DNA from 3 places in the Citrobacter sp. GW821-FHT07H02 genome. Region 2 is predicted to be linked to each of the others. Evidence: predicted binding sites of a transcription regulator. Region 2 holds the regulator's gene; each other region holds the start of a gene.
What was found. Region 2 encodes LexA, which represses DNA repair genes until DNA is damaged. Its sites were predicted from a motif close to TNCTGTATGTACATACAGNA; they were not measured.
Positions count from the first base shown of each region.

Region 1: the regulator LexA is predicted to act here: its motif matches at 1,893-1,912, upstream of uvrB (excinuclease ABC subunit UvrB).
Region 3: the regulator LexA is predicted to act here: its motif matches at 2,137-2,156, upstream of dinB (DNA polymerase IV).

Region 1 is NZ_JBWKPZ010000001.1:422,433-426,657, forward strand. Features, by position in the region: gene bioC (malonyl-ACP O-methyltransferase BioC) at 1-597, shown strand, start outside; gene bioD (dethiobiotin synthase) at 590-1,288, shown strand; partial or broken gene AC07NP_RS01985 (ABC transporter ATP-binding protein) at 1,254-1,406, opposite strand; gene uvrB (excinuclease ABC subunit UvrB) at 1,986-4,007, shown strand; gene yvcK (uridine diphosphate-N-acetylglucosamine-binding protein YvcK) at 4,064-4,225, opposite strand, start outside.
Region 2 is NZ_JBWKPZ010000007.1:36,301-40,525, reverse strand. Features, by position in the region: gene AC07NP_RS10020 (CsbD family protein) at 1-126, opposite strand, end outside; gene dinF (MATE family efflux transporter DinF) at 257-1,582, opposite strand; gene lexA (transcriptional repressor LexA) at 1,650-2,258, opposite strand; gene AC07NP_RS10005 (diacylglycerol kinase) at 2,368-2,736, opposite strand; gene plsB (glycerol-3-phosphate 1-O-acyltransferase PlsB) at 2,902-4,225, shown strand, end outside.
Region 3 is NZ_JBWKPZ010000017.1:79,872-84,096, forward strand. Features, by position in the region: gene pepD (cytosol nonspecific dipeptidase) at 1-560, shown strand, start outside; gene AC07NP_RS16475 (GNAT family N-acetyltransferase) at 602-1,054, opposite strand; gene dinB (DNA polymerase IV) at 1,063-2,118, opposite strand; gene dpaA (peptidoglycan meso-diaminopimelic acid protein amidase) at 2,373-3,113, shown strand; gene AC07NP_RS16490 (class II glutamine amidotransferase) at 3,084-3,851, opposite strand; gene lpcA (D-sedoheptulose 7-phosphate isomerase) at 3,897-4,225, opposite strand, start outside.

The sequences.
Region 1 (4,225 bases), on a different contig from region 2:
GGACGCATGAGCCGCCACTGGCGAGCACAGGGTTGCGAAGTGACGGCGCTCGACCTCTCGGCGCAAATGCTCGAGGAGGCGCGTCGTCAGCAGGCCGCAGACCATTATTTGATGGCGGATATTGAATCGATTTCGCAACCCACGGCGAGCTTCGATCTGGCCTGGAGTAACCTTGCGGTGCAATGGTGCAGTGATTTACCCCAGGCGTTGTCGGAGCTGTATCGCGTGGTACGCCCCGGCGGACAGGTAGCATTCACCACTCTGGCGCAAGGGTCGTTGCCGGAGCTGCGTCAGGCGTGGCGGGCGGTCGATAATCGGGCGCATGCAAACCACTTTTTAGACGGCATTGCCATCGAAAACGCCCTGAGAGGCTGGCGCGCCCGGCACCGGATTCAGGCTATCACGCTCTGGTTTGACGATGCGCTGAGCGCGATGCGTTCGCTCAAAGGCATTGGAGCGACCCATCTGCACGAAGGGCGCGAACAGAGGGTGCTCACCCGCAGCCAGCTCCAGCAACTGCAACTAGCCTGGCCGCAACAGCAGGGGAAATACCCGCTGACTTATCATCTTTTTTTGGGAGTGATTGAACGTGACTAAGCGTTATTTTGTCACCGGCACTGACACCGAAGTTGGGAAAACTGTTGCCAGTTGTGCGCTACTGCAGGCCGCCGCTCTGCGGGGTTACCGTACAGTGGGTTACAAGCCGGTGGCGTCGGGCAGTGAGATGACGACGGACGGTTTACGCAACGGCGATGCGCAGGCACTACAGCGCAACAGTACGCTGTCTCTGGCGTATCAGGACATCAATCCGTACACCTTTGCGGAGCCAACATCGCCGCATATTATCAGCGCCGACGAGGGAAGGCCCATTCTCGCGACGGTGATGTCTGACGGTTTACGGGCGTTAGAAGCCCAGGCTGACTGGGTGTTGGTTGAAGGGGCCGGGGGCTGGTTTACGCCGCTCTCAACGACGCTGACCTTTGCTGACTGGGTCCAGGCCGAGCAACTACCGGTGATTCTGGTGGTGGGTGTTAAACTGGGATGTATCAACCATGCCATGCTGACAGCGCAGGCGGTACAGCAAGCGGGTTTAACGCTCGCAGGCTGGGTCGCCAACGACGTGACGCCGCCTGGAAAACGTCATCAGGAGTATATGGCGACGTTATCGCGTGTGCTCCCGGCGCCGCTGTTAGGGGAAATCCCCTGGCTGGCTGAGTCGCCGGAATACGCCCCGACAGGTCATTACCTCGATCTCAGCGCTCTGGAGCGGGCGTCATCCACTGATTAAGAAGCTTGTCGTTTAGCTGGGTCAGTTGCCCCTGCGCCACGTTGCGTCCCCGGTGCAGGAGGCAAAAGCGGTCAGCGACCCGGCGAATCAACGGCAGACGTTGCTCCCCCAGCAAAAGCAGTGCAACCAAATGGTGAAAATGCGAGCAAGATCTCGTCTGGATGGGGTCGTGCTGTTAGCTGATAAAAATCAAAAATTAGCGATAATTTTTTTTTAGTTGCCCGAAAATGACCAGAAGGTCGATTTTGCCAGGCGGCAGTCCATACGGGCTGGAAGCAGTTATCCACTATTCCTGTGGATAACCTTGTGCATTAGAGTTAGAAAACATAACGTAAGCGAGAGAATACGCGGCCTGCGACTGAATTGATGCGAAAGACGGCTTAAAGAAATATTCGTTATAAAACAGCTTGTTAAATAAAAGCAATGGCTGAAAGAAAAGTGTCATGGATTGCCATAAAACGCGCATTACACTGCTTGACAAATGTTAAAAAAGTCATAGGTCTGGGGATAACCGACATCGGGTGGTTTTTTATCTCGTCTGGGGCTAAATTTTGCACTGTGATGACGTGGTTTTTGCCCGCGTAACAGAAATACTTTACCGTGCTACTGTTTTTTCATCCAGTATATTTTACTGGCAATATTAGTTATCCCGAGTAAAATTACACACCTGCCCGCCCATTGCTTCAGGTAGCTGCTCATGAGTAAACCGTTCAAACTGAATTCCGCATTTAAACCGTCTGGCGATCAGCCTGAGGCGATACGTCGTCTGGAGGAAGGGCTGGAAGATGGTCTGGCGCACCAGACCTTGCTGGGCGTCACGGGTTCAGGAAAAACGTTCACCATTGCCAACGTGATTGCGGATTTGCAGCGCCCCACAATGGTGCTGGCGCCGAATAAAACGCTGGCGGCGCAGTTGTACGGCGAAATGAAAGAGTTCTTCCCGGAGAACGCGGTGGAATATTTCGTCTCTTACTACGACTACTACCAGCCCGAAGCCTATGTACCCAGTTCCGACACGTTTATCGAGAAAGATGCCTCGGTGAACGAACACATTGAACAGATGCGCCTGTCGGCCACCAAAGCGCTGCTGGAGCGTCGGGATGTGGTGGTGGTGGCCTCTGTTTCCGCCATCTACGGTCTGGGCGACCCCGATTTATACCTGAAAATGATGCTGCACCTGACGGTGGGCATGATCATCGACCAGCGCGCCATTTTGCGCCGTCTGGCGGAGTTGCAATACACCCGAAACGATCAGGCTTTCCAGCGCGGTACGTTCCGTGTGCGCGGCGAAGTGATCGACATCTTCCCGGCGGAGTCTGACGACATCGCACTGCGCGTCGAATTGTTCGATGAAGAGGTGGAACGTTTGTCGCTGTTTGATCCGCTGACCGGGCAGGTGGAATCAACGATTACGCGCTATACCATCTACCCTAAGACGCACTACGTCACCCCGCGTGAACGGATTGTGCAGGCGATGGAAGAGATTAAAGTCGAGTTGGCGGAGCGGCGTAAGAACCTGCTGGCGAACAACAAACTGCTCGAAGAGCAGCGTTTATCACAGCGTACCCAATTCGATCTGGAAATGATGAACGAGCTGGGGTATTGCTCCGGCATCGAAAACTACTCCCGTTATCTTTCCGGGCGCGGACCGGGCGAACCGCCGCCGACGCTGTTTGACTATCTACCTGCTGACGGTCTGCTGGTGGTAGATGAATCCCACGTGACCATTCCACAGATTGGCGGTATGTATCGCGGCGACCGGGCGCGTAAAGAGACGCTAGTCGAGTACGGATTTCGTTTGCCGTCAGCGCTGGATAACCGTCCGCTGAAGTTTGAAGAGTTCGAAGCGCTGGCACCGCAAACCATCTACGTTTCCGCAACGCCAGGTAACTATGAGCTGGAGAAATCCGGTGACGATGTGGTGGATCAGGTGGTGCGACCGACCGGGCTACTGGATCCGGTTATTGAAGTTCGTCCGGTGGCGACGCAGGTGGATGATCTGCTCTCCGAAATCCGTATTCGCGCGGCGATCAACGAACGCGTGTTGGTGACCACGCTGACCAAACGGATGGCGGAAGACCTGACAGAATATCTGGAAGAACACGGCGAACGTGTGCGCTACCTGCACTCCGATATCGACACCGTTGAGCGTATGGAAATTATTCGCGACCTGCGTTTGGGCGAGTTTGACGTGCTGGTGGGGATTAACCTGTTGCGTGAAGGGCTGGATATGCCGGAAGTCTCGCTGGTGGCGATACTCGATGCCGACAAAGAAGGCTTCCTGCGTTCTGAACGTTCGCTGATACAGACCATCGGGCGCGCGGCGCGCAATATCAACGGCAAAGCCATTCTCTACGGCGATAAAATTACCGCGTCGATGGCGAAGGCCATTGGCGAGACGGAACGTCGCAGAGAGAAGCAGCAGCAGTACAACGAAGAACACGGCATCATCCCGCAGGGGCTAAACAAAAAAGTGGTCGATATTCTGGCGCTGGGTCAGAACATCGCGAAGACAAAAGCGAAGGGAAGAGGGAAGTCTCGCGCAGGGGCGAAGTCCGATGTGGTTGAGCTGGACATGACGCCGAAAGCGTTGCAGCAAAAAATCCATGAGCTGGAAGGGCAAATGATGCAGCATGCGCAGAATCTGGAGTTTGAAGAAGCCGCGCAGATCCGCGATCAGTTGCACCAGTTACGCGAGTTGTTTATTGCGGCGTCTTAGGGTTCTTAGCTGTAGGCCTGATAAGACGCGTTAGCGTTGCTATCAGGCTCACCGATTTAACCGAGCGCCTGTACCGCTTTTTCCAGCGCGCAGTGCAGCAACTGACGGTCATGACGATACGGAATGTCGCTGGCCTCCAGAATCTCCTGAATCACAATTCTGTCGGTGATGGCTGAGACATCAACTTTCGGCCCGACCACGACCGCATCAATCACTTT
Region 2 (4,225 bases):
CTTACCGACCAACTGGTCGCGCTTACCTTCAATGACCGTCATATCATCATCGGTCAGCTTGCCCCATTGCTCTTTCACTTTCCCTTTGAACTGTTTCCAGTTACCGCTGACTTCGTCTTTATTCATCATCGAGTCCTCATGATTAGTGGTGATTAGCGATATTGCTTCGCCCAAATACACTACGTTTTCTGCTGGACGTGAGATTAATTGTAGTCAGTGATTCCATGTTCATTTTGATATTCAGAATTTTTAACCATCACGCTTGGGCAAACCAGGTTCCATGTCGCCAGTGACGCCGCCAGATCCAGGCCAACGAGAGTCCACGGAGCGCCAGAAAAACGGCTAACGCCAGCCACAGTCCATGATTGCCCAGCCAGGGCAATGCACACAGCGTGAGTGCAAATCCCAGCGCCGCAACGGCCATACTGTTGCGCATTTCCGCCGCACGCGTCGCCCCGATAAACATGCCATCCAGCAAATAACACCAGACACCGATTAACGGCAACACCACCTGCCAGATAAGGTAGCGATCGGCCAAAAGTTGAATTTGCGGCAACGATGTTAGCAACGCGATGATCTGCTCGCCCGCCAGGGCATAAACGAGGGCAAACAGCAGCGCCACAATCCCTGACTGCCGACATGCAGCACGCCAGACATCCAGCAACTGGCTGCCGTCACGTGCGCCATACGCCTGCCCGGAATGCGCTTCGACAGCATAAGCAAATCCATCAAGGGCATAGGCGGTAAAGGTCAGCAGGGTCATCAGAACAGCGTTCACCGCAATGATGTCGCTGCCCAGTCGCGCCCCGAGAACCGTGATCGCACCAAAGCACAGTTGCAACAGCAACGAACGCAGCATGATATCCCGGTTAAGTGCCAGCAAACGGCGGAAATTCCCCCGCCAGGCCTGTTTCAGCATCGTGGATGACACGCCGCGCAGTGTAAGCACTTTGCGCACCATCATCAGCCCAAGCAACAACGTGGCATATTCTGCAATCACCGTCGCCAGCGCTGCGCCCTGCACGTTCATATGCAAACCCATCACCAGCCACAGATCGAGCACAATATTGAGAATGTTGCCGACAACCAGCAGGATCACCGGCGCGCGGGCATACTGAACGCCCAGCAGCCAGCCCAGCAGAACCAGGTTCGCCAGCGATGCCGGAGCGCTCAGCCAGCGGATCTCCAGAAAACGTCGCGCCTGTACCAGCACCGCTTCATTTCCACCGACGATATGCAATGCAAGATCGATGACTGGCGTGCGGAACAACGCGATCAAAGCCCCCGCCCCCAACGCCAGAATCAGTGGCTGCACTAGCGCGCGTGCCAGCGCCTGGGGATTTTTGGCACCAAACGCCTGAGCCGTCAGCCCGGTGGTGCTCATGCGTAAGAAGAGCAACAGCATGAAGAGAAAACTGGTTGCCGTTGCGCCCACGGCAACACCGCCCAGATAAACAGGGCTGTCCAGATGCCCAATGACCGCAGTATCCACCAGTCCCAGCAAAGGAACGGTGATATTGGAGAAAATCATCGGTAACGCGAGACGCCAGAGCGCTTTGTCGGAAGAGGTAAAGAAAGGCATGCAGGAAAGCCTGAGAAGGAGTTAAAACAAACAGTGGCGCGAGATGCGCCACTGTATCAAAACAATATTACAACCACTCACCGTTACGGATGACGCCGACTGCCAGCCCTTCAATCGTGAAGTTTTGCTCGCGCAGGTCAACCACAATCGGTTTGAATTCACTATTTTCTGGCAGAAGTTCGATTTTATTGCCCTGTTTTTTCAGGCGCTTAACCGTGACTTCATCGTCGATACGCGCCACCACGACCTGGCCGTTACGCACGTCCTGGGTTTTGTGTACCGCCAGCAAATCACCGTCCATAATCCCAATATCTTTCATCGACATACCGCTGACGCGCAGCAGGAAATCGGCATTAGGTTTAAACAGCGACGGGTCGACCTGATAGTGGCCTTCAATATGCTGCTGTGCCAGAAGGGGTTCCCCTGCCGCCACGCGACCTACTAAAGGCAGACCCTCTTCTTCTTCCACCAGCAGGCGGATACCGCGAGAGGCACCGGAGACAATCTCAATGACCCCTTTACGCGCCAGCGCTTTCAGGTGTTCTTCAGCCGCATTTGGGGAACGGAACCCCAAACGCTGCGCGATCTCCGCACGCGTCGGTGGCATACCTGTCTGGCTGATGTGATCCCGAATAAGATCGAACACCTCTTGCTGCCTGGCCGTTAACGCTTTCATTCCGCCCCCTGGGTGTATATACAGTTATGCTGTGAGTATATACAGTTAAAGGCGATTTTGGAACCACAAGCGGCACAAAAAACAAGAGATTTATCGGATTATGGAAGCCTTATCTAAAATGCGACCACAGCAGGACTCCCCAGGTGATCATCGCGACAAAGATCGACAGCAATACTGCCGCTGACCCCATATCTTTCGCCCGCCCGGAAAGCTCATGGTGTTCAGAGCCAACGCGGTCAACCACCGCCTCAATCGCGCTGTTGAGGATTTCCACTATCATCACCAGCATGACAGAACCAATCAACAAAACACGCGTGATGGCATCCACATCCAGCCAGCAGGCAATCGCCACGCCCAACAGCACAGCAACACTTTCCTGACGAAATGCCGCTTCATGAATCCATGCAGCACGAAAACCTTTCCAGGAATAACCAGCAGCTTTAATAATTCGGGTGAGTCCAGTGGTATTATTAGCCATCAAAAGAACCTTTTTGCATTATCAGCGTCAATGACATTATATCGTTAACCCACAAAATTCGGGTTACAGCGGCGCGAAGTATGACGGGATACACCAGAAATTCGCTAGACTTTCTGATATCCTTGCAGCGCATTTGCATTATTAACCAGAGGCTTTACATCGTTTATGTCTGGCTGGCCACGAATTTACTACAAATTACTGAATTTACCATTAACCGTACTGGTAAAAAGCAAGTCTATTCCAGCGGAACCCGCTCCGGAATTGGGGCTCGATACATCTCGTCCCATTATGTACGTTTTACCGTACAACTCAAAAGCGGACTTGCTGACGCTGCGCGCCCAATGCCTGGCGCACGATCTCCCCGACCCGTTAGAGCCGCTGGAGATCGACGGAACTCTGCTGCCGCGTTATGTGTTTATTCACGGCGGCCCGCGCGTATTCACCTACTACACACCGAAAGAAGAGTCGATCAAACTCTTTCACAATTACCTCGACCTTCACCGCAGTAATCCAGACCTGGATGTACAGATGGTGCCGGTATCGGTGATGTTCGGCCGCTCTCCGGGGCGTGAAAAGGGTGAGGTAAATCCCCCTCTGCGTATGCTGAATGGTGTACAGAAATTCTTTGCTGTTTCCTGGCTGGGGCGCGACAGTTTTGTCCGTTTCTCGCCTTCCGTTTCCTTACGACGGATGGCTGACGAACACGGAACCGACAAAATTATTGCCCAAAAACTGGCGCGTGTGGCGCGAATGCATTTCGCCCGTCAGCGTCTGGCGGCGGTCGGTCCGCGCCTGCCTGCCCGACAGGATCTGTTCAACAAGTTGCTGGCGTCTAAAGCCATTGCTCGCGCGGTAGAAGACGAAGCGCGCAGCAAAAAAATCTCCCATGAAAAAGCGCAGCAGAACGCCATTGCGCTGATGGAAGAGATTGCCGCCAACTTCTCCTACGAGATGATTCGCCTGACCGACCGCATTCTGGGTTTCACCTGGAACCGACTGTATCAGGGGATCAATGTCCACAACGCAGAGCGTGTACGCCAGTTGGCGCACGATGGGCATGAAATCGTCTATGTGCCCTGCCACCGCAGCCATATGGACTATCTGTTGCTCTCGTACGTGCTCTATCATCAGGGGCTGGTGCCGCCGCATATCGCTGCCGGTATCAACCTGAACTTCTGGCCAGCTGGCCCGATTTTCCGCCGCCTGGGCGCGTTCTTTATCCGCCGTACCTTTAAGGGCAACAAACTCTACTCCACCGTCTTCCGCGAATATCTCGGCGAGCTGTTTAGCCGTGGTTATTCCGTGGAATATTTTGTGGAAGGCGGGCGTTCCCGTACTGGCCGTCTGCTGGATCCGAAAACCGGCACCCTGTCGATGACCATTCAGGCGATGCTGCGCGGCGGTACGCGTCCGATCACCCTGGTCCCCATTTACATCGGTTACGAGCACGTAATGGAAGTGGGGACTTACGCCAAAGAGTTGCGTGGCG
Region 3 (4,225 bases), on a different contig from region 2:
TTCTGCTGGATGCCGTTGCCAACGAGAAAGCGGCGTTGACCACATCCTCTCGCGATGACTTCATCCGCCTGTTGAACGCCACGCCAAACGGCGTGATCCGTAATTCCGACGTGGCGAAAGGCGTCGTCGAAACCTCCCTGAACGTGGGTGTGGTCACCATGACCGACGACAACGTGGAAATCCACTGTCTGATCCGCTCGCTGATCGACAGCGGTAAAGACTACGTGGTGAGCATGCTGGATTCTCTGGGCAAGCTGGCTGGCGCGAAAACGCAGGCGAAAGGCGGTTACCCAGGCTGGCAGCCGGATGCCAACTCCCCGGTCATGCACCTCGTGCGTGAAACCTATCAGCGTCTGTTTAACAAGACGCCGAACATCCAGATCATCCACGCCGGTCTGGAATGCGGTCTGTTTAAGAAGCCGTACCCGGAGATGGACATGGTTTCTATTGGGCCGACCATTACCGGTCCGCACTCCCCGGATGAACAGGTTCATATCGAAAGCGTAGGCCATTACTGGACCCTGCTGACTGAACTGCTGAAAGCAATTCCGGCCAAATAAGTTGCTCTCCTGCCCGGTAGGTTCAGCTTACCGGGCAATTTTCACATCTCGGCTTTTCGCATAACGAAATTGGTAAAAACCGCCCCTCTCGCCTCAACCTGTTGCTCTTTGACGACCTGATAACCTTGCCCAAGAAAAAAGGGTCTTGCGGTGATGCTGGCTTCGACCCAAAAAGCCGTGTCAGGATGCCGTTGTTCCAGATGGTGAAGCAGGCTGGTCGCCACCCCCAGGCGTTGTGCACTCGGCAAGACAAATAGCAGGTCTATGTAATCCTGTCTGGCCGTGAGAAACCCCACAATTCTCTGTCGGCAAACCGCCACCAGCCCCTCCGATTGCCGCAGTTTCCGGTGCCAGACAATTTCATCAATTTGCGCCCACGCGGCGATCTGTTCCGGCGAGTAATCCTGACTGGCTCCCTCTCTGATAGCACTGAGAAAAATCTCGCACAGCGCATCGAAATCATCAGGTTGATATTCCCGAATGTATACGTCCATCGTCATGGTTAAAGCCCCAGTAGCAGTTGTCTTTCCAGTTGTGGATCCAGCAGTGTCACGTGCAATCCGACTAACCGGACGCCGCGCCCTCCCCGACGTTCGTCCCAGGTTTTTCTGGCGGTGGCGATCAGGTCTTCTTTCGTTAACCGGGGCCAGACATGTTCCTGGGTGGTCTGCTGAAAATCATTAAACTTTAATTTGATGCCCTGGCGGGCGATGAGCAAATCCGGCTTTACCTTTGCCAGACGTCGTTCGAGTTCAGGATACAGTCGTTCAATGATCGCCTCGCACTCGGCCCATTCATGAATATCTTCCGCCAGCGTACGCTCAACGCCGACCGATTTACGTAGCCGTTCATTGTTCACATCCCGCTCATCAATGCCCTGACTGCGCTCCCACAGCACCCGACCAAACTTGCCAAAACGTTTGAGTAATATCGCCAGATCGTAGCGCTGCACATCCTCACAGGTGCGTAGCCCCATCGACTCCAGTTTGGCGGCAGACACCTTCCCCACTCCCGGAATTTTTGCCAGCGGTAACGTTTTGATAAACGCAGACACATCGGCGGGAGCAATGACATATTGCCCGTTCGGTTTATTGAGATCGGAGGCGATTTTTGCCAGGAATTTCACTGGGGCAATTCCCGCAGAGGCCGTCAATTGCAGCTCGTTAAAGATCGTCTGACGGATCTCCTGGGCAATCAGCGTGGCAGACCCCTGACAGTGAGTACTATCGGTAACATCCAGATAGGCCTCATCCAGCGAAAGCGGTTCGATCAACGAGGTATAACGCGAGAAAATCGCCTGAATTTGGCGAGAGGCCTCTTTATAAGCCTCATAGCGCCCCGGCAATAACGTGAGATGAGGGCACAGTTTAAGCGCCATTCCCGTGGGCATGGCGCTACGCACACCAAATTTTCGCGCCGGATAGTTCGCGGTGCTGATCACTCCCCGGCGCTCGCGACTGCCGCCAATAGCAACCGGAATATCGCGCAGTGCGGGGTTGTCGCGCATTTCAACCGCCGCAAAAAAGCAGTCCATATCGACATGTATGATTTTGCGCATCTTCCTCTCCCCGCACATTACTGTTTAAGTATACAGTATTAATGTGCAATAAAAAGAGAGTAAATCCGTCCGTTTCCGACTGAACTTTCCTGCCGTGTCTTATATAAAGAAACACTAAATTGTAAACGCAACACGAGAGACTTGCGAAAAACTTCAGTGATGCTAATGTGAGCGCTCCAAATCCAGATTAGTCCGATTTGGGGACTCTTTTGCCGTTCTGGCATGTGTAACCGTTTTATCAAGGAAAAAGCAGTATGCGTAAAATCGCATTGTTTATTGCGATGCTTTTGATTCCGTGCGTCTCATTCGCCGGTTTGCTGAGCAGCAGCAGCCCGACCATGCCAGTCAGCAAAGAGTATAAGCAACAGTTGATGGGGTCGCCGGTCTATATTCAGATCTTCAAAGAAGAGCGCACCCTTGATCTCTACGTCAAGATGGGCGAGCAGTATCAATTGCTCGACAGCTACAAAATTTGCAACTATTCCGGTGGGTTAGGCCCGAAACAACGCCAGGGCGATTTCAAAAGTCCTGAAGGCTTCTACAGCGTTCAACGCAGTCAGCTCAAGCCCGACAGCCGCTTCTACAAAGCCATCAATATCGGTTTCCCCAATGCTTATGACCGTGCTCACGGGTATGAAGGGAAATATCTGATGATTCACGGTGCCTGCGTTTCCGTCGGCTGTTATGCCATGACCGATAACGGTATCGATGAGATTTTCCAGTTTGTTACCGGCGCGCTGGTCTTTGGCCAGTCCAGCGTTCAGGTCAGTATTTACCCGTTCCGCATGACCGATGCAAACATGGAGCGCCATAAGTACTCTTATTACAAAGATTTCTGGTCGCAGCTAAAACCGGGATACGATTACTTTGAACAGACCCGTAAACCACCGACTATTTCAGTTACCGGTGGCCGTTACGTGGTCAGCAAGCCGTTGAGTCACGAAGTGGTTCAGCCGCAACTGGCGTCAAACTACACGCTCCCCGAGACAAAATAATCGCCATTCGCCTGGCATGATCTTTTGCCAGGCTTCATTCCCTGTCAGCGGTTGGGTGGCAATCACGGTGACCACATCATTGGGTGTGGTTTCCGAGCTAAAGTCGAACTCAACGTCCTGATCCAGCAATGTCGCCACGCCAAACGGCGCACGACGCGTGATCCAGTACAAATTCGTTGAGCAGAACGCCATCACATAGCGCCCGTCTGACAGCAGCATGTTAAAAACACCCTTCTCGCGTAATTCCCCTGCCAGCGTGGCAATATATTTAAAGACAGATGCCATATTGCCCGGCGTGCGCGGGTAGCGGGCGGTCAGTTTGTGTAACAGCCAGCAAAATGCCTTTTCGCTGTCAGTTTCGCCGATGGGACGGAAATTGCCGGTCTCAAGGGATTTATACCCGGTGAGTTGTCCGTTATGGGCGTAACTCCAGTTTCTCCCCCATAACTCACGCGTAAAGGGATGGGTATTTTCCAGCGCCACTTCCCCACGATTCGCCTGACGAATATGCGCAATCACGGAACACGATTTAATCGGGTAGTCCTGCACCAGTTTCGCAATGGGAGAATTAAAGCTGGGTTGCGGATCTTTGAAAGTGCGACAGCCTTTACCCTCATAGAAGGTAATTCCCCAGCCGTCTTTATGCGGCCCGGTTCCTCCACCACGCTGCACCAGCCCGGTGAAACTAAAACAGATATCGGTGGGCACATTGGCGCTCATCCCGAGCAGTTCGCACATACTTCACCTCCACAACAGCGGGGGCGCAACGCCCCCAGCGAAGATTTACTTAACCATCTCTTTTTCAATTAACTGAATCAGGATATGGATAACTTTGATATGGATTTCCTGGATACGATCAGCATAGCCAAAATGCGGTACGCGGATTTCGATATCCGCACTGTCCGCCATTTTTCCGCCGTCTTTACCGGTCAGGGTGATGACTTTCATTCCCTTTTCACGCGCCGCAGCAATTGCTTTGATCACGTTGCCTGAATTTCCTGACGTGGAGATCCCCAGCAGAACGTCACCTTCGCGCCCAACGGCTTCAACGTAGCGGGAGAAGATATAATCGTAACCAAAATCGTTACTGACGCAGGAGATATGGCTGACAT